DNA from 4 places in the Brevibacillus sp. SIMBA_040 genome. Region 4 is predicted to be linked to each of the others. Evidence: riboswitches for the same ligand, from Rfam matches in the RefSeq annotation. Region 4 holds a riboswitch; each other region holds the start of a gene.
The links. A riboswitch is a leader RNA that binds a small molecule or an ion and turns the genes downstream of it on or off. The one in region 4 is predicted to bind cyclic di-AMP.
Positions count from the first base shown of each region.

Region 1: it holds a riboswitch for cyclic di-AMP, as region 4 does, so the genes downstream of both, SB752_RS03030 (CAP domain-containing protein) here and SB752_RS22180 (CAP domain-containing protein) in region 4, are expected to answer to the same signal.
Region 2: it holds a riboswitch for cyclic di-AMP, as region 4 does, so the genes downstream of both, SB752_RS27945 (C40 family peptidase) here and SB752_RS22180 (CAP domain-containing protein) in region 4, are expected to answer to the same signal.
Region 3: it holds a riboswitch for cyclic di-AMP, as region 4 does, so the genes downstream of both, SB752_RS01005 (ABC transporter ATP-binding protein) here and SB752_RS22180 (CAP domain-containing protein) in region 4, are expected to answer to the same signal.

Region 1 covers NZ_JAWRXI010000001.1:611,752-616,445, forward strand. Annotated here, with positions in the region: gene SB752_RS03020 (ABC transporter ATP-binding protein) at 1-243, opposite strand, end outside; gene SB752_RS03025 (multicopper oxidase family protein) at 426-2,681, shown strand; cyclic di-AMP (ydaO/yuaA leader) riboswitch at 2,805-2,962, shown strand; gene SB752_RS03030 (CAP domain-containing protein) at 2,970-3,557, shown strand; gene SB752_RS03035 (hypothetical protein) at 3,812-4,390, shown strand.
Region 2 covers NZ_JAWRXI010000023.1:88,850-93,543, reverse strand. Annotated here, with positions in the region: gene SB752_RS27960 (class I SAM-dependent methyltransferase) at 1-436, opposite strand, end outside; gene SB752_RS27955 (PspA/IM30 family protein) at 530-1,231, opposite strand; gene SB752_RS27950 (LiaF transmembrane domain-containing protein) at 1,305-1,703, opposite strand; cyclic di-AMP (ydaO/yuaA leader) riboswitch at 2,007-2,145, shown strand; gene SB752_RS27945 (C40 family peptidase) at 2,151-2,678, shown strand; gene SB752_RS27940 (response regulator transcription factor) at 2,900-3,619, shown strand; gene SB752_RS27935 (sensor histidine kinase) at 3,620-4,694, shown strand, end outside.
Region 3 covers NZ_JAWRXI010000001.1:203,347-208,040, reverse strand. Annotated here, with positions in the region: gene SB752_RS01015 (carbohydrate kinase family protein) at 1-557, shown strand, start outside; gene SB752_RS01010 (AEC family transporter) at 1,041-1,934, shown strand; cyclic di-AMP (ydaO/yuaA leader) riboswitch at 2,134-2,267, shown strand; partial or broken gene SB752_RS01005 (ABC transporter ATP-binding protein) at 2,481-3,215, shown strand; gene SB752_RS01000 (ABC transporter permease) at 3,292-3,942, shown strand; gene SB752_RS00995 (osmoprotectant ABC transporter substrate-binding protein) at 3,958-4,694, shown strand, end outside.
Region 4 covers NZ_JAWRXI010000014.1:64,855-69,548, forward strand. Annotated here, with positions in the region: gene SB752_RS22165 (TetR/AcrR family transcriptional regulator) at 1-129, shown strand, start outside; gene SB752_RS22170 (cold-shock protein) at 244-447, opposite strand; gene SB752_RS22175 (rhodanese-like domain-containing protein) at 872-1,213, shown strand; cyclic di-AMP (ydaO/yuaA leader) riboswitch at 1,274-1,423, shown strand; gene SB752_RS22180 (CAP domain-containing protein) at 1,431-2,183, shown strand; gene SB752_RS22185 (hypothetical protein) at 2,248-2,427, opposite strand; gene SB752_RS22190 (homoserine dehydrogenase) at 2,541-3,551, opposite strand; gene def (peptide deformylase) at 3,572-4,099, opposite strand; gene SB752_RS22200 (aminotransferase class I/II-fold pyridoxal phosphate-dependent enzyme) at 4,281-4,694, shown strand, end outside.

The DNA.
Region 1 (4,694 bases), on a different contig from region 4:
ATCACCATAGTACTGATGGTAGTAGACAGCGATTCCCTTTATCCCCATCAGCACAATAAATCCGATAGCTATATAAGGAACCTGCCCGTACTGCCCCTGTCCAAAAACATCATCGATCGTGTACTTCAAAACAAGGGGATAAATAACCGTCACACTCGTCACAACAAACAAGGAAAGGATCGACACCAGAAATAATCGTTTATAGGGCCAGTAGTAATCCTTTAACCGTTTAAACGTATCCAAAAGAACGCTCCCCCCAGCTGTAGGTTTGATCTTTTGATGTATACGTACGACCGCAGCCATTCAGCACGGGCACCTACAGGTTCAGACCTGAGACGGAGGGAAAATACTGCGCGGGTACGTTTGGGCATCGGCCATTCCTCTATATCATAAAAAACGTACTCATAAATCGGGAGGAACTGTTCATGTCAGAATTTGAAACACTCGCCGGGGTCCATCAAGGACTCTTTGTGCTCTTATTGCTCGCTACGCTCCTTCCAGCTTGTAAAGCCAAGGGGCTTGTTTATGCCCAAACTACCCGTTCGTTGAAAAAAAGTGCCGGGTGGACGCTGTTTTTCTTTGTTCTGGCACTACTGTTGTTTGCCTTGCAAGTGTTTGTTACGTGGTCTCTTTTTCATTCCTTCGGCTGGTTGTACATAAAAGACAAGGTGATCGGATTTTTGCCGCTGCTTCTGCTGCCAATGACTACCAGTCTGTTGATTTCGGTTCCGCGACTATCTCGTTTGGCGATGGGACATATTCGCAAAGAGAAGCAAAAGGCTGCTTCTACCCCACTTACTTTCGATGCAGCCTCCGCCAAAGCATGGGATGAACCCCTACTGCACGAAGCTGTAGAAAATCTCCCGACAACGGAGGAAGATGTTTTTCGTGAAACAGCAACTACTTTGGAAGCACCAGTTGGCAAAAGCGCACCACTGCCGGCAGATGTAGTTGATGCTGCATGGAGAAGTAATGCCTCTGCCCCTGAAATGATCGTACCTCTACAGGCGGCTTCACTGGGAGCTTTGATTGCCCTTATTCTTCAATTCATGTTTCCTGCTGTTACGCTGGAGATCGATAAGCTGGCCATTGCGTGGGGCGCTTTTGTTACAGGCGTCTCCCTCCTGTGGATTTTACACTCATGGCGGCAGCACCGCGCTTCCCGTCCTGGTGAGCTGCGTCGACCACATGCCGTACTGCGTTTTTTACGCACTGTTTCGATTCTTCTTCTGTTGGGAACAGGTGCTTACTTTTGGGGACATCAGGAATTGCTCGCGAGCCTATTGCCCGATCAGCTAAAAATGGTTGATCATTCTGCATCTGCTGCAGCTCACGAACAGCACTCCGCCCCAGCGGCATCTGGCAAAACGATCAGTGTCACCGATTTGACGGGACCTCACACGGGTGAACCGGATCGACAGTTTACGTTGACCGCTCAGAAAACAACGATTCAGCTCCCCTCAGGAAAAACAACCGAGGCTTGGACCTTCAATGGTAAATATCCGGGACCTGAGCTGCGGATGAAACAAGGTGAGCTCATCGAGGTTGCCTTGGAAAATAAGGATATAACGGATGGCGTAACCATTCACTGGCATGGTCTTAATGTACCAAACGCAGAGGATGGTGTTGCCGGAGCTACACAGGATGCCGTGATGCCTGGTGAAAAGCATGTATATCGATTTGTCGCCAAACAGACAGGAACGTTCTGGTACCACTCTCATCAACAAGCTTCTGTCCAAGTACGGAAGGGACTTCTTGGCGCACTCGTTGTAGAACCGGCGGAGACTGAGCCTGTAGCCGGCTACAAACGCGATTTGACATTGGTTCACCATAAGCTGACAGGCGAAGGTGTCACGTTGTCCGGACGTGATACGCTCATGCTTGATACTGTCTCCCCTGGTACGTCAGTGCGGTTGCGTCTCATCAATGCAGATAACTTTCCCGTGACCTTTCAATTGCTCGGCACACCTTTTCAGGTAGTCGCCATTGACGGCAACGATGTGAAAGAGCCGAATCTGATTGCCAACCAAGCCTTGCAATTAGCTGCTGGTGGAAGATATGACGTTTCTTTTACCATGCCGAATCGCCCTGTATTCTTTGCGCAGAGCAAACAAGCAAATGGTAAGGGATTATTGCTGAGTCCTGACGGCACAGGCGAATTGCCAAGCATGAATGCAGAGCTTCCTCTGTTTGACCCTGCACGCTATGGCAGTCCGCAATCGCTACCTTTTGATCTGAATACCCGCTACGATCGCGAATATCTCATGCTGTTTGATCTTCAGGTTGGATTTTATGACGGACGTCTGGATGGCTTGTGGACGATCAATGGCAAGGTATTCCCAGAAACACCGATGCAGGTAGTCAAGGAAGGAGATCTGGTGAAAATGACCTTTGTCAACCGCAGCTTCATGGATCATCCGATGCACCTGCATGGACATACGATGCTGGTTCTCAGCCGTAACGGGAACGTCGTAACAGGCAGTCCATGGTGGACGGACACACTCAATGTGGCGCCAGGTGAAACGTATGAAGTCGCATTCCGCGCCGATAATCCAGGTCTGTGGATGGATCATTGTCATAATCAGGACCATGCTGCTTTGGGAATGACGATGCATCTTTTGTATGAGGGGGTTACCTCGCCTTTTGAGATAGGGCGGGGGACTCGCAACCATCCGGAGTGAAAACACTTGCTAGGAGCTGTAGTGGGTCTCCACCCTCTCAATAAAACAAGAGATATCCTTATTAAACCTACCAAATTTTATGGGTTTCTTTCACCGGTGAAACTCTGTTATTCTAGGTCATGCCAAACAAAACAGCCGAGACTTCCTCTCAAACGGAAGTGCGGGGGATCTTTTTTACTTGCAGATGAGAGATCTGCATGGGGTGAATCGCCAAAGTGCGTAGGGTTGTTTCCTCAATCCGAATCCGTCAACTAACCTCGTAGGCCCAAAAAAGGAGACGATGTGAATATGAAACGCCTTGGTACTATTGCAATCGCGACATTGGGATTGGGATTTGTTCTTTCCGGCTTTTCTAACACAGCTTCTGCCGCTACCACATATCCGCAATACGGGTATCAGCCATATATGCAACCTGTCCAACCGCAAATGCAAGCACCTTACGCAGCACCAGCGAATCAACAGCAGCCAGTTCAACAGCCAGTAAAACAAGCTAACCAACAAGTGGATGCTTCCACTGTAGGGAAGCAAGTAACTGATTTGGTAAACCAAGAGCGAGCAAAAGCAGGTCTAAAGCCAGTGGAACTGGATGCTTCCCTGAACAAAGTTGCACAAGCAAAAGCGGCTGACATGTCCAATAACAACTACTTTGACCATACAAGCCCTACGTATGGCTCTCCGTTTGACATGATGAAACAATTCGGAGTATCTTATATGACCGCGGGTGAGAACATCGCCATGGGTCAACGCACCGCTGAGGAAGTCATGAACCAATGGATGAACAGTGAAGGACACCGTCAAAACATCATGAATCCTTCCTTCACCAAAATCGGTGTAGGCTTTGTGAATGGATACTGGGTACAAGAATTCATCGGATAATAATATTGGATATAAAAGCCGAGTCCTCTAGCGGGGGCCCGGCTTTCTTGTTTTTTCCCGGATAGGCAGATACTTGCTGTATTTCAGTAAAAACATCATTTCGCTGTGGACCACTGTTCCAGAGGGTACTGCTGAAGGATTGATTTTATATCCTGCCCTTCGTGTAGCGGCTTGAGGAAAGGGAATAATCGAATTAATGTTGAACTACATAACTTAATAAATTAATCGATGAGTATATAAATGAGGTTGGCAAAATGAATGATGATAGAAACTGGACCGTTTTATTTATTGGTGGAGCATCGGGAATAGGTAAATCAAGTATTGCTTATGAAATTGCTCGATTTTATGGTGTAAATGTCTTGGAAGTAGATGATGTTCACCTATCCGTAAAAACAGTTACAACAAAGGAGCATTTTCCTGCAATTCATTATTATGATTCCGGTATAAATTGGAAGGATGTTGGAGTAGACGGCAATGTAAACTGGCTGATTGATGTAAGCAAAGAAATGGGTCCCGTATTAAAAGAACTTGCAAACAGGCATATTGAAGATAAATTACCTATCATTATTGAAGGCGATTTTATCTATCCCGAATTTACAGTATCTTTCAATAACCCGGAGGTAAAATCAATATTTGTACAGGAATCAGACAAAAATCAAATATTGCAGAATTATTTATCAAGAGAAGATGGCGAATTACAACAATATAGAGCTGAAATAAGTATTTCGTATGGAGATTGGATAGCAGATACCTGTAGGCGGAATGGGATTGAATTGATTGAATCAAGACCTTGGAATACTGCTTTAAGCAGAGCTTTAAAATGTTTATTGTAATGTAAAAACTTAGTCCACGTAGGTGATGTAAAGGCGGATACCTCATGTGTGAAGTATCCGCTTATCTTATGTGGCACTAACCAAAATTTTTCAAGAATCAGCCAAGAATCTGATCCCTACGTGCACTCATTATCCTGTCCGTTAGCTCAACGAAGCCCAGTCTAAAACTTTTTTATATATGTACAATAAGCATCGTCTCCTCCTGATGCGGAAACGGCTTCTCCCAATCTAGATCGAAGGAAGACAATCTGAGACCCCCGTGCTAATAAGCCGCAATAACAAAAAAACCATCCTGCTCGGATGG
Region 2 (4,694 bases), on a different contig from region 4:
ATGTAATGAACAGCCCGCCTGGTTTCAGCACGGATTGGACTTCATTCAAAATGTCTGTCCGTAGCTCTTGCGGAAAGTTGGCAAAAGGCAGCCCTGATATAATCACATCTGCCTGCGCAAGATTTAATTCCTCCAAGTAATCCCGCAGTCTCGTTGCTTCCTCCATGATCGGAATCTCCGGAAATCGGGAGTGCAGCATCGACCGAAACTGGGAGTCGCGCTCTACAAGCACATAATGGGTATCGGGACGCATATTTTCATAAATCGCTTGCGTAAAAGCACCCGTGCCAGGCCCCAGCTCAAGTATGACATCGGTGGAAGCCCAATTAACGCCCTCCAGCATACGTGCACTTAAAAACCGAGAGCTGGGAATAACGCTGCCGACACGACCGGGCTCAGCGATAAACCGTCGCAAAAAGACCAAGAAGTCTACCAAGAATCGTACCTCCTAGGGGAAAAGCAGCCTGAAATCCAGGCTGCCTAGTTGCCACACTTTATTCTACACCTGGTCCCCTAGTTCCTGTCCGATTTAGGACTGCTCTGGTTTTTGGACCGGTGCTTTTTTCTCTTGCAATGAGGCTTTGATGTTTGCAAGCTCGGAATCGAGATCATCCTTCTCCAGCTGGGACAAAGCATTCTCCCATCCATAACCTACATTGGAACCGCGCCATTGTCCACTCATTTGTGCCTCTGCTTCCATGCGCATAACCTTTTCTTCCATTCTTGTAAAGCCGCGACCAGCTGTTTGGTTGCCAATACCAACAACCGCTTGATTCACTTGTTTTTGTGTACGAGCGACTTGCGCACGTGCCATCAATGTGAATTTTTTAGCACGCATTTTATAGAACTCTTCTTTCAGTTCAGCCAGCTTCTCACGCATTTGCGCGGCAGCTTCTGAAGCCGACAAGTAGAGAGTTTCGTATTCTGCTGCACGTCCTTCATACTGCTTTTTGTCTGCCAGAGCGCGGCGAGCGAGCTCGTCTTCGCCTTCGGTCAGTGCCAGCTTCACCTGGCGATCACGTTTTTCAATCAGTGCGTTTGCCTCATCCAACTGCTGGCGGAATTTCTTTTCCAGAGCAACCTGGCGGGCTACCGCTACTTCAACCTGTCCAATTTCTACTTCCATGTCACGCATATACTGGTTCAGCATCACTACCGGATCTTCCATCGAATCCAATGCATCATTCACAGAAGCTACTGTCAGGTCACGCAAACGTCTAAAGATACTCATTTTTTATTTCCTCCTCATCATATCACATCATATAGTTTCATCCAAAAGCCACATTCGACATAATTACCTACGGCTACCGTTTCGTCACTCTTTTTTCCCAGTCATCCAGCGTATCTTCTTTTAATACTCCTTGTGCCCACTGACGCTCCCAAGCTGGTGGTGATTCTTTTTGTTCTGGCCGCGGACGCAATAGGCGGTATCCCAAATAGATAACCCCTATGGCCAAGATGCTGTGGAACAAGAGGTGCAGCTTCCCAAACAGCATCAACAGCCCGAACAGGAAGACAATTACTCCCCAAAAGCGTGAGCCCGAATTACCCATTACTTTGCGAGCTCCGTACAGCATGATTACTGAAGGAATCAACACGCCAATCAAATCGCCGCTGTCGATTCCCAGTTGGTCCAACAGAACCAACCCGCCAATTAGCAGCAGAACCAGCCCGAGTAGTATCTTTCCAGACCGTTCGCTCATCCTTTGCTTGCCTCCATTCGTTGTTGATGTGGTGCAGGTCGACCTTATGCCCTTATTGTAGCCCCGAGCATAGGCTTCCCATAACGGGCGAGCGGTTGGTTTTTCCCTCCGTCCTTGGACGGATATAGCTTCCTGCTCCAATCGGACGAGCCTTGCAGGACCTTGCCGAATCAAAGCTTGCATTACCCGGACAAAACGTTACGCCATCAGACAAAATATTATGGCAAAAATGTGAACAAACCATCGAAAAAGAGGAGATATTGGACAAGCGTAGAATCTGTGTTGAGTACGCGTGTAAAAAAACATCGAAAATAGCCGAGTTCCGCCTGGCGGAAACGGGGGAACCAAGTTTTTGGGGTGAATGGCTGTGTATCACGGCAGTCTAGGGCGTCCTTTCGACCGAACCCTTCAGCTAACCTCGTAGGCTCATGGGAGGAGCAGTTTCTTTTGCGCAAGTTGGTAGTATCTTTTATTATGGCTGGATTGCTGGCGATGGGAACCGGTGCTGCACAGGCTGCTGAAAGCACATCTTTGAATGATGTGGTAAGCGATCTGTACGGCGTTCCTTACAAATCGTCCGGTACATCCAAAAAGGGCTTTGACTGCTCCGGTTTCACACGCTACGTATTTGATGCGTTAGGTGTAGACCTGCCTCACAATTCTGCGGCTCAATATGAAGTAGGAGAATCCGTCGAGAAGAAAGACCTTCAACCCGGCGACCTCGTTTTCTTCAACACTAATGGACGCAGCATTTCTCATGTTGGCATCTACATCGGAAACGGCACATTCGTGCACTCGGAAACTGGCCGTGGCGTCGTCAACACCAAGTTGAGCGATCCCTACTACTGGAGCAAGCGTTATGTAGGTGCAAAGCGCATCAACACGCCTGTTCTGGAAGCAAAGGCTGAAAATCCGAAGAAGGAAAACGCGGTGCAAGCTGCATCGTTGCCGGAAGATCAAGCAACTAAAAAGTAGTTCGGCAAAAAATAAGAGCCAGGGACTTCGCGTCTCTGGCTTTTTCTGACGAAACTTAGTACCTGGTGTCATGAGGTGACCTCACTTATAAGTATTTGATTATAGTGAGGGGCATACTTGCCTTTCCCTGGTCAAAGCATGTTATGATAGATAGACATGGTAAATAAATTTTTTCTGAGTGCTCGCTTCCTTATTAATAGAAGTAACTGGGGGTATAACCGGTGAAGGATCACATATTAATTGTCGATGACAACCTCGAGATTATTGAACTCTTAGAAGACATATTGGAAAACGAAGGCTTTCAGGTGTCCGCAGCCGAAAATGGCGAAGATGCACTGCAGATGCTCAGCCAGGGCCATCGCCCGAATCTCATTCTGCTAGATATTATGATGCCAAATATGAGCGGCTATGAGCTCTGCTCCCAAATTCGCCGTGAGTGGGATTTGCCGATTCTGTTTTTAAGCGCGAAAGGAAAAGCTGTGGACAAGGTCGTAGGCTTTGAAATCGGTGCCGATGACTACATTACCAAGCCTTTCGATACGGAAGAGCTGCTTGCCCGTATTCGTGCCCATTTGCGCCGCTATGAGCGTATTCGCAAGCATACCGAAGAGCAGCCGGATAAAGAAGCTGCCAACTCTTCGATTACAGTCCTCAAATTTAAGGACCTGGAAATTCATAAAGAAACGTATTCTGTCTATGTCAGCAATGAAAAAATTGAGCTATCCACCAAGGAATTTCAACTGCTCACATTCCTCGCTGAAAATGCCGGCATCGTGTTTACACGGGAGCAAATCTACGATCGTGTCTGGGGCTATGGCTACGGCTCGCTCAATACAGTGACCGTCCACATTAAAAACTTGCGTGAAAAGCTGGAGACGAACCGCCAGTTCATTAAGACACAATGGGGGACAGGCTACGTATTTATCGGGGAGAAGCAATAAATGAGCTTGCGCAATAAACTGTTTCTTTCGTTTATCGCTTTGATCACACTGAATATCCTTTTGTTCAAATTCGTCTTTCAGGACATCATTGTTGACCAGCTAAAAAATGACAGACACAATCAATATCAATACGAAAAGGAAGCAGCGGAAAAGGTTCGAGTCAATCAGTTATTGCGTACGAGCAATTTCAAGGACCCTACGGAGCGTCAGGAGCTAGAAAAGCAGCTGCCTGAGGACGTCATGTACCGCATGGTGATCAAGGACGCAAACGGCAATACGATCTTCAACAAAACCTCGCAAGCTTATGATTTAAAGGTCCCTTCGTCCACTTCGAACCGGAGTTCCTCCAAAAAGGGGGACCTCAAGACAGTTGCAGAATACCACTTTCAGCAGGAGCCGCCACGCGAAGGGGAAATCGTCATTTATTTTTACACAGACGACTATGACATCATGTCTACAACAGGTGTATCCATGATGCTTTGGTTTATTTACGGAAGCCTTGTGTTGGTCGGTCTGGTGCTACTCACTCTATTTGTCCGCTGGATTTTGCGCCCTGTGAGCGAGCTGTCACGTGTAACTCAAGAGATTCGCGGCGGAAAGCGACTCGTCTCGTTTACGTACAAATCCCACGACGAGTTCGGCCAATTGTTTCGCTACTTCGGAGATATGGTAGATGAGATGCGCTTTTCCGAGGAACGTCAATCGGAGATGATCGCCTCGATCGCCCACGATTTCCGTACTCCGCTGACTACAATCAAGGGGTATGCATCATACATCGGCTCGGGACGCGTCACTGAGCTTGAGCGAATTCAGAAGCAAATGAGCAAAATCGAGCTGAAAACGTCTGATTTGGAAAAGCTGCTCGACGAATTGCAGGACTTTAGCCAGCAAAGTACAGAAGTGAGGCTCAACATTAGCCGCATTCATGTAAAAAGCTTCTTGAAAGGGATCATTGAGGACTATTTGACTCGCATCAAGGAAGCAGGACTCTCCTTCCAGTGGAAGCTGCGCGTTTCCAATGAGCTGCATATCGAAGCGGATGAAACAAAGCTGCGCCGGGTTATGGAAAACCTGC
Region 3 (4,694 bases), on a different contig from region 4:
CGCATGAGCCTGCCAGAGCAGCAACGAGAAAAGCAGTGGAGATTGCGAAGAACAACCAGCGCCTCGTTTCGTTTGATCCCAACTATCGAGCATCATTGTGGAACGACGAAGAGGAAGCGAAGCGAATTATTCTGTCCGGGATCAGCCAAGCAGATATCGTCAAGCTGTCCGAAGAAGAGGTCGCTTTTTTGGCGCCAGCTGCTGAAATCCACGAGGCTACAGACTGGTTGATTCAGGAATATGGAAACCAGCTCATTCTGGTGACGCTTGGGGCAAAAGGCTGCTTTTATCGCACGCAAGATCACTGTGGGATCGTCCGTGGCTTCAAGGTTGATGCGGTTGATACGACAGGTGCAGGGGATGCTTTTTTCGGCGGCATGCTGTATCAAATATTGGAGGCAAAAGAAGACATAGCGACACTCTCACAGACAGAGCTGGAACAATTGATCCGCTTTGCCAATGCCGTCGGTGCGCTTGCTACGACCAAGACAGGGGCCATTCCTGCGATGCCATCGCTGGAGGAAGTGGAGAGTTTTATAGAGGAAAATACACGATAAAGAATGACAGAGCCTGAAGCGAAGTCAATCGATACAGAAGACGCGCATCAGGCATTTTCATATGATCATGTTAATCGATTATTGTCGTGATTCATAAGAAGTGTTGCATTTCAAAAGTTCTTTCAAGAAAGCGCGAAATAGTAAAAAGGCTGTCCAAAGGAAACAGGAGAAAAAAGCGAAGGTCTTTGGGATACTTGCTGAGACGGAGTGAAAAAAACGAAACACGCCCTTAAGCGTCCACCTCTGAGAGACTCCTATGGGAGTTCTACTTTGGACGCGGTTTCGTTTTTTTCACGTAGTCGTACAGTGAAACCTCCAAGCTAGTAGCCCAAGAACCTGGAGCGTTTTCTCCTGTTTCCTTCTCCACACAAAAGCTAGCATATAACATAAATGCACTAGTAGTGTGATAATTCCGCATTTTTACAAACACCTCTGCTATACTAAAGGAAGAAAGTTACTTGATGGGGGAAGTAGGTATTCATCATGATTTTTCTGGAAGTCATTTTGCCTGTTTTGCTGATTTTTCTCAGTGGTTATATTTTGCAGCGCATCTTCAAGCTTGATCTCAAGCCGATTTCTACGCTGGCGATCTACATTTTGACGACAGCTCTAGTTTTCCGTACCTTTTACAAAACCGAGCTCGATTTGCAATTATTCTATATCGTCGTCATTTCCATGCTGCTATTGGGGGCGTTGATCCTCATCACACAGCTGACTGCGCGCTTTTTTCACTACGATAAGCAGCAAGAAAGCGCCCTGATGCTGTCGACCGCTTTCATGAACAGCGGGAACTACGGGACACCGATCATTTTGTTTGCGTACGGCGATGCCGGGTTTGTCTATGCCGTACAGATCATGGTTTTTCATTCCATCATCATGGGTGTCTTCGGCGTGTATTTTGCTTCCAGAGGCGGAGGTGGTGTCACTACAGCAGTCAAGGCGATTTTCAAGCAGCCATCCAATTATGCTGTCGTACTTGCGGTTCTGCTCCAGCAACTGAATGTGGTCATTCCGGAGAGCTACTACCAGGCGATCGATCTCGTAGCGCAGGCGGCAATTCCCGTCATCATGCTCATTCTTGGAATGCAGCTGGCGAATGTGTCATCACGTACCTTTGAGTGGCAGGGGCTTAGCGCAGCAAGTGTCATCCGATTGGTTGCCTCACCGATTTTGGCGTACGTGATTTGCTTGTTCTTTCCGATCGATCCGCTGTTACAGAAGGTGTTGATCATTTTGGCAGCGATGCCGTCTGCTGCGACAACCGCGATTTATGCGATTCAGTTTAATATGCGTCCGCAATTCGTTTCCAGCAGTGTGCTCGTAACGACAGTGATGAGTGTCGGGACATTAACTTTTTTGCTAAACCTTTTGCATTGAGCATGGTTTGACCAGGGAACATAATATGGGGATTATTAGCAACCAGTTGGTTAGCATGCGGAAGGATATGGGAGTATTCATACGAATAGGACCGGTCATTACGGTTAACTGGCTCTGACCACGTAAGAACGGTTGATATCACGAATTTTCAAAATTGTTGTTGTGCTAAGTAAATGATAAGCTATTTGTATCGCAATAATTTCATATCGGGCCTAGTTCCGTGACAAACGGAAACGGGGGAACCACTCTTGGGGTTAATTCTGTGCATACAGAAGGGATGCTACCTGCCATCCTACCCGTCAGCTAACCTCGTCGGCTAAAGCAGATATTGCATACATTTCGTTGCAATCGCTTATTTTGCGTGCGATTTGACTGTTGCTCTTTCCTGAGCGTATGTTCGCATGTAATCAAGCTTATTTTTCTATATATGTATGTACGAGATTAGTCGACTTATTTGCTTTCGTCCAGGATGGCCTCCAGACGCGAGCGGTGTGTCGACTTTTTTCTGTTCATAAATACTTTTTAAGAAAAGAAGAGGTGTTGCGAATGATTGCCTTTCACAACGTGGCAAAGAGCATCGGGGATGTGTCCATTATCAAAGGAATGGATCTTCAAATCGAAGCAGGGGAACTGTTTGTTCTGATCGGACCCAGCGGTTGTGGAAAGACTACGACGATGAAAATGATTAATCGCTTGATCGAGCCTTCTGCTGGGAGAATTGACATCAACGGGGCAGATATCTCCAAAGCCGATCCGGTGGAGCTGCGCCGCAATATCGGGTATGTCATTCAGCAGATTGGACTATTTCCACATATGACCATTGGGCAGAATGTTGCCTTGGTGCCCAAGCTGAAGAAAATGGAAAAAGCGGAGTACGAGAAAAAGGTCGATGAGCTGCTAGATATGGTAGGGCTTGACCCAAAGGTGTTCAAGGACCGCTATCCAGCTGAATTAAGCGGAGGGCAGCAGCAGCGTGTAGGTGTCATTCGGGCAATGGCCGCCGACCCGCCAATTATTTTGATGGATGAACCGTTCAGCGCACTCGATCCGATCAGCAGAGAACAGCTGCAAGATGAGCTTGTCCGGCTGCAGCGTACGATCAAAAAAACGATCGTGTTTGTGACACATGACATGGATGAGGCAATCAAAATTGCGGATCGCATCTGCATCATGAATAACGGCTCTGTCGTGCAGCTGGATACGCCGAACCGTTTACTCCAGCGACCTGCCAATGACTTTGTAGCCGATTTTATCGGTGTGAAGCGTCTGCGCAGAGTACAGGAGCTGCCTGCACAGGGTTCCAAAAAAGCGACGCTTCCGCCGCGATGGAGTATTTCGTAATAGCGGGGGTGAGACTATGAGTGATTTCTTTCAATTCGTAACAGAGAGACATGAACAAATATTGTCCCTGACCTGGGAGCATACCTATATTTCTTTCATCGCTGTCATCGCCGGCTTTTTGATCGCCGTTCCACTTGGGATTGTACTGACGCGAACGGAAAAGCTGAACAAATATGTGATTGGGTTCGTAAACATTTTGCAGACGATCCCGAGTCTGGCGCTCCTGGGTCTGATGATTCCCTTGCTTGGAATTGGAATCTTTCCTGCCATAGTTGCCTTGTTCCTCTATTCTCTACTGCCTATGCTGCGCAACACGTTCACAGGCATTCGAGAGGTGGACCCAGCTCTTATAGAAGCAGCGAGAGGAATGGGCATGACGAGCCTGCAAATCTTGTTCAAAGTCGAGTTGCCTATGGCTCTTTCGATTATCATGGGCGGATTTCGCACGGCTACGATTTTTACGATTAGCTGGGCTACTCTAGCTGCCGTTATTGGCGGCGGGGGACTAGGCTATCTCGTTTTTACAGGTCTCGGAGTTGCAAATGACAGTATGCTCATCACTGGAGCGATAGCCACTGCTTTGCTCGCAACCATCGCTGATTTTATTACGCAGAAAATTCAGAAATTATGCACGCCAAAAGGCTTGAGAAGCAAGCGGGCAAATTGAGGGGGAAGCACACGAATGAGATATAGATGGATGAGTACAATGATCATAACTGCCTTAGCCGCATTACTTGTAGCAGGCTGCGGCGGGGGTGGAAATGTTGTCAAAATTGGGCATCAGGCTACTTCGGAGCAGACGATTATCGCACAAATGCTGAAGCAGCTGATCGAGGCGAATTCCGATATCAAGACGGAGCTGGTTGGTGGCCTCGGGGGAACGCCGGTCGTGCTCAAGGCGATGCAGAACAACGACATCCAAATTTCTGCGATTCGCTACGTCGGGACCGATCTTACCAGCAGTCTGGGGTTACAAGAGTTCAGTAAAGATCCACAGGAAGCATTTGATCTGGTTAAAAACGGGGTTGCTGAAAAATTTGATCAGCTGTGGTTCCCGTCCTATGGCTTTGATAATACGTATATCTTTACCGTTCGCAAGGATGTTTCCGAGAAGTACAATCTGCATAAAATTTCTGATCTAGCGGCACATGCAAAAGACATGAACATGGCGTCTGATGCACCATGGCTGGAGAGAACGAATGACGGGTATCCGGCATTCAAAAAAGAATACGGCTTTGCGTTCGGCAAAACGACGCCAATGGACATCGGATTGGTTTACAAGGCAGTGGATAAAGGCGATGTGGATATCGTCCTCGCTTATTCCACAGATTCACGCCTGAAAGAGTACAACCTGGTAACGCTGGAAGACGACAAGCACTTTTTCCCACCGTATGGTGCCTCACCAGTCGTTCGCAACGA
Region 4 (4,694 bases):
ACAGCTTCTGCCTTTTTGGGAGTCGTCATCTGGTGGTTGGAGAATGATATGAGCTATTCGCCTAAGTACATGGCGAGCAACCTGCTCCGGATGGCAACCAAAGGTCCTTATGCCAATAACCCCTTTTAATCCAAAACAAAAAAACCAACCTCGCTTTGTTCAAATCAAAGGGGGTTGGTTTATAATATCTTAGCAAATTAAAAAAGCGGCCCGCGAACGGACAGCTTTTTTAATAAAGGAGACTTACAGTTTTACTACGTTCTCAGCTTGTGGACCACGGTTGCCTTGAACGATGTTGAATTGAACGCGTTGACCTTCATCCAAAGTTTTGAAACCGTCGCCTTGGATCGCGCTGAAGTGAACGAATACATCGTCTCCGCCTTCTACTTGAATGAAACCGAAACCTTTTTCTGCGTTAAACCATTTTACTGTTCCGTTCGTTTGCATTTAAAAAAACCTCCAAAAAGTCAATTTTGAATATGCTAGTCATATTTACCGAAGCAATAAAACTCACATATCATGAAGAAATACCTCTTGTCTTGAAGCGATATGCCTTCATGATATGTGAATAATATCTACTTCGATCATATGTGATTGTCGTAATGACGGAACTGCAATGTATAGCTTTTTGAAAACCTAAAACAACGAAAGCCCTTCCTCTCTTCCATCCTTGCGGCTCCGATGACCGCGCCAGTGTGAATCGGGGATTCAAAAACGTTATCCATGAGCATACACCTCGATGAATTTATGGGCCTCGATTTTTTCAAGTAGCATCATCATTCTACCATGGCTGTCCAATTAAATCAATATCTCTTAAGCTCTGCCAAGCTCTTGCGTATTTGCTACAATAGATGAAAGGAGGGATTTAATCATGACAAACACCATACATAGTAAAACATTAAAACAGATGTTAGAGAATAACTCGAACCTTATTTTACTAGATGTGAGGGACAACGACAAGTTCGTTATGGGCAGTTTATATAGTACAAATGCACCAACAAAAAACGTCCCTTACCTCATTATGAAGGAACAGGATAAGCCTTTTGACGAGGACACAGCCAAGCAATTGGAAAGTGCACAGATCGTAACGATTTGTACAACTGGAAACAAAGCACAAAAGGCTGCTTCCCTACTTCGTGAGCATGGGTTTCAAGCCGCGGCACTACTAGGCGGACTAACTGCCTGGAACGAAGAGAATAACGAGAAAGAGTAGCTAACTACCAAATATTACTCCTTTATTTCGGGTGGGATAGTCTGATATTCTGGGTCATGCCAAACCAATAAGCCGAAACTTCCACTCGAATGGAAGTGCGGGGGACTTTTTTTGCGGAGAAATCTGCATGGGGTGAATCGCCACTGGCGACGGGTTGTTTCCTCAATCCGAATCCGACAACTAACCTCGTAGGCTAAAAAAAGGAGACGATGTGAATATGAAACGCTTTGGTACAGCTACCATCGCTATGACTCTAGGATTGGGCTTGGCCCTAACAGGCTTCTCCACCTCAGCTTTTGCTGCATCTACAAATTGCCCAGTTCAATCGAACTTTCAATCTCAATTAACCCCTTTCCTGCAGCAAATGCAAAAATCAAATCAAGCTTCTATGCCAACGTATTCACAGCCCGTTTCTAAACAGAATCAACCATTCAACTTCTTAAATTGCCAACAATTCGCGCCGAAGCAATATTTTGTTCAGCCAACTCAGCAAGCACCTGTACAAGCTCCAGTGCCACAAGCGCCAGTGCAACAGGCCCCTGTACAGCAAGCTCCTGCACAACCAGTAGCTACACCAGCTAACGAAACGAACCAGGCTCAAGCCTCCAATTTCGTAAAGCAAGTTGCTGACTTGGTCAACCAAGAGCGTGCAAAAGCAGGTCTCAAGCCTGTTCAATTGGACTCGGCTCTCTCGGATGTAGCGCTTGCGAAAGCTGCTGACATGTCCAACAATCACTATTTCGATCATAATAGCCCGACATACGGTTCTCCATTTGATATGATGAAAAAGTATGGCATCTCCTTTATGACTGCAGGTGAAAATATTGCCATGGGTCAACGCAGTCCTGAAGAAGTTATGACTCAATGGATGAACAGTGAAGGTCACCGCCAAAACATTATGAATCCTGCCTTCACTAAAATTGGTGTTGGATATACAAATGGTTACTGGGTACAAGAATTTATCGGATAATCACTCAACAAGCGAAAGCCGAGCTTCTCTTCTGTAGAGAGCTCGGCTTTCTTCATGCTCATCCTTATTCTTGTTCAGCCTTGGAAGCCTGTACTTTCTTTGGCGTGTCACAGCTAGACTGCCCGGAACAACAGCAGCTGTCCTGTTCATTCAGAAGTGCCACGTCTTCCTGACCAACTTTTTGCTTGGTTGGATAAGCAGATACTTGCTGCATCTCGGCATTGAAATCAGAATGATTATTCATCCCGCAGGCCTCCTCAGAGTGGTTTTACTCTGTTGCCTGCTTAGTATAAACGAATCTACCTCGGGCATCCGAACAAAACGATGGGAAACGAAAAACGTTTCATGAGAAGTACTTTACCTGCTAATAATATGTTCAAGATCCTTCAAAGCGGCGGCTGCAGCAGCAACCGGGTCCGACTTTCCTCCGACGACCAATAAATCACCCATTACATCTGTTTCGACACGAATGGCCTTCGTCGTACCCGTCACATTGGCAAACGGATGTGACACATTTATCGCCTGTAGAACGACTGCTGCGCTAAGTCCGTTTTCTGTCTTGCGAATACTACCTATCAGCTTAGGGAGCTTTCCTTGCTCCTTCCAAAGCGCCATTTGGTCCGGTGTTACGTCCCGCACACTCATTTTTGGAACATCTGCTAGCTGCAAGGAGGCACCGAAAGCGGCATTTGCCAATATGGTGACCTTGCAAGCCGTATCCCAGCCATCTATGTCGTAGGACGGATCAGGCTCAGCGATCCCTAGCTCTTGAGCACTCCGAATCGCCTCTTCAAGCGACAAGCCTTTCTCCATCATGCTAGTTAATACATAATTTGTCGTCCCTGTAAAAATTCCCTCGATAGCCCGCACTTCACACCCTGCCAGGTTGTACTGCAATAAATCAATCGTAGGCAAAGCGGCTGCTGTTGCTCCACTGATCTTGAGCATGACGTTATTTTGCGAAGCCAGCTTCGACAAACCCGCATAATCAACGACCAGTGCCCCTTTTGAGATCGTGATGGCATGCATCCCTTGTGCTAAAGCCTGTCTTATATAAAGCAGTCCTGAGCCCCCTGTCTGAATGTCAGTGGGACCTGCTTCAATCAGAATATCCGCATGACTTGCAGCCAAAAAAGCAGCTCCATCAAACGTTCCTTTCGTCTGAGCTCTCTGTGCGCCGAAGTCTTCACACTGCCTAGCAGTCAAACCATCAGCTTGCAGACAGCCACCCGCAGAGCGAGCGATGCCTACGAGCCTGACATCAGCCTGATATTTTTCTTTATAAGAAGTGTGTCTGTGTTCTAACAATCGAGCCACTTGCTTGCCTACTGACCCAAATCCCGTAATGACAATGTTCCATCTTCTCATTTTTGTTCCACCCCGTTGTTTCACTTTTTCTGAATCAATCTTCTTTGAAGCAAAATGGGATGGGCGTCTTGCGGCTTCAGTTTTTTTCCCGATCGTGCCGAATACAGTTCATCTACGTAATCAATAAATAGGATTCCCTCGAGATGATCCAGTTCATGTTGAATACAGCGAGCCAATAAATTATCAGCCTCGATCGTAACAGTCTCCCCTCTGCGGTTTAGCGTTTCGACCTTTACATAAGCTGCTCGGGTGATGAACCCTACTACACCTGGTATCGAGAGGCATGCTTCTGGTCCCGTCTGCTCACCTTCTGTTTCGATGATTCGGGGATTGATCAGCTCAGTTAAGCCACTGCCACAGTCCATAACAATCAGCCGTTTCGGTATTCCAATCTGAATAGCTGACAAGCCCGCCCTGCCTTTATCAGCATAAATCGTGTGTGCCAAATCATCTAAAATCTTTTCCGTATGTGTGGTGATCGTTGAGACTTTTTTTGAGACTTCTCGCAAAACCGGATCTCCCAAACGGATAATCTTGTGTTCTGCCATACTCCTCAACCTCCCGCACATCGTACTTCGTCGCTTCCAAGGTAGCAAAGCCACCCCATCCTGTCAAAGGAAATCCGTTCAAAAATCTGAAAAATCGTCCCATGGTAGATGACAAATGCGTGTAGATACGCTATCTTTATTGGTAAACATACAGATGTTCTAAATGAAGAGGGAGGCTATCATGCATTCTATAGCAACACAGCTGAACGAAACGATTCAGCGGGAAAATCCACACGTTTTTGACATGCTGTCCAATATCGGAAAACAGATTTATTTCCCAAAAGAAGGGATTCTTAGCCAGTCTGCTGAAGCAAAAGCGAAAGCAAAAAAATACAATGCTACGATCGGGATTGCTCTCGAAAACGGGCAGCCTATGCATTTGAAAGTTATTCAGGATAACCTGTCTGCTTTTGCGCCAAAAGACTTGTACGAATATGCTCCTCCCGCAGGAAAACCTGAGCTGCGTACCGCTTGGCGTAAAAAAATGATTGAAGAGCAGCCTTCCCTGGCTACAAAATCATTCAGCAATCCGATTGTGACCAATGCCTTGACTCACGGATTGAGCGTTGTGGCTGACCTGTATGCAGATAATGGT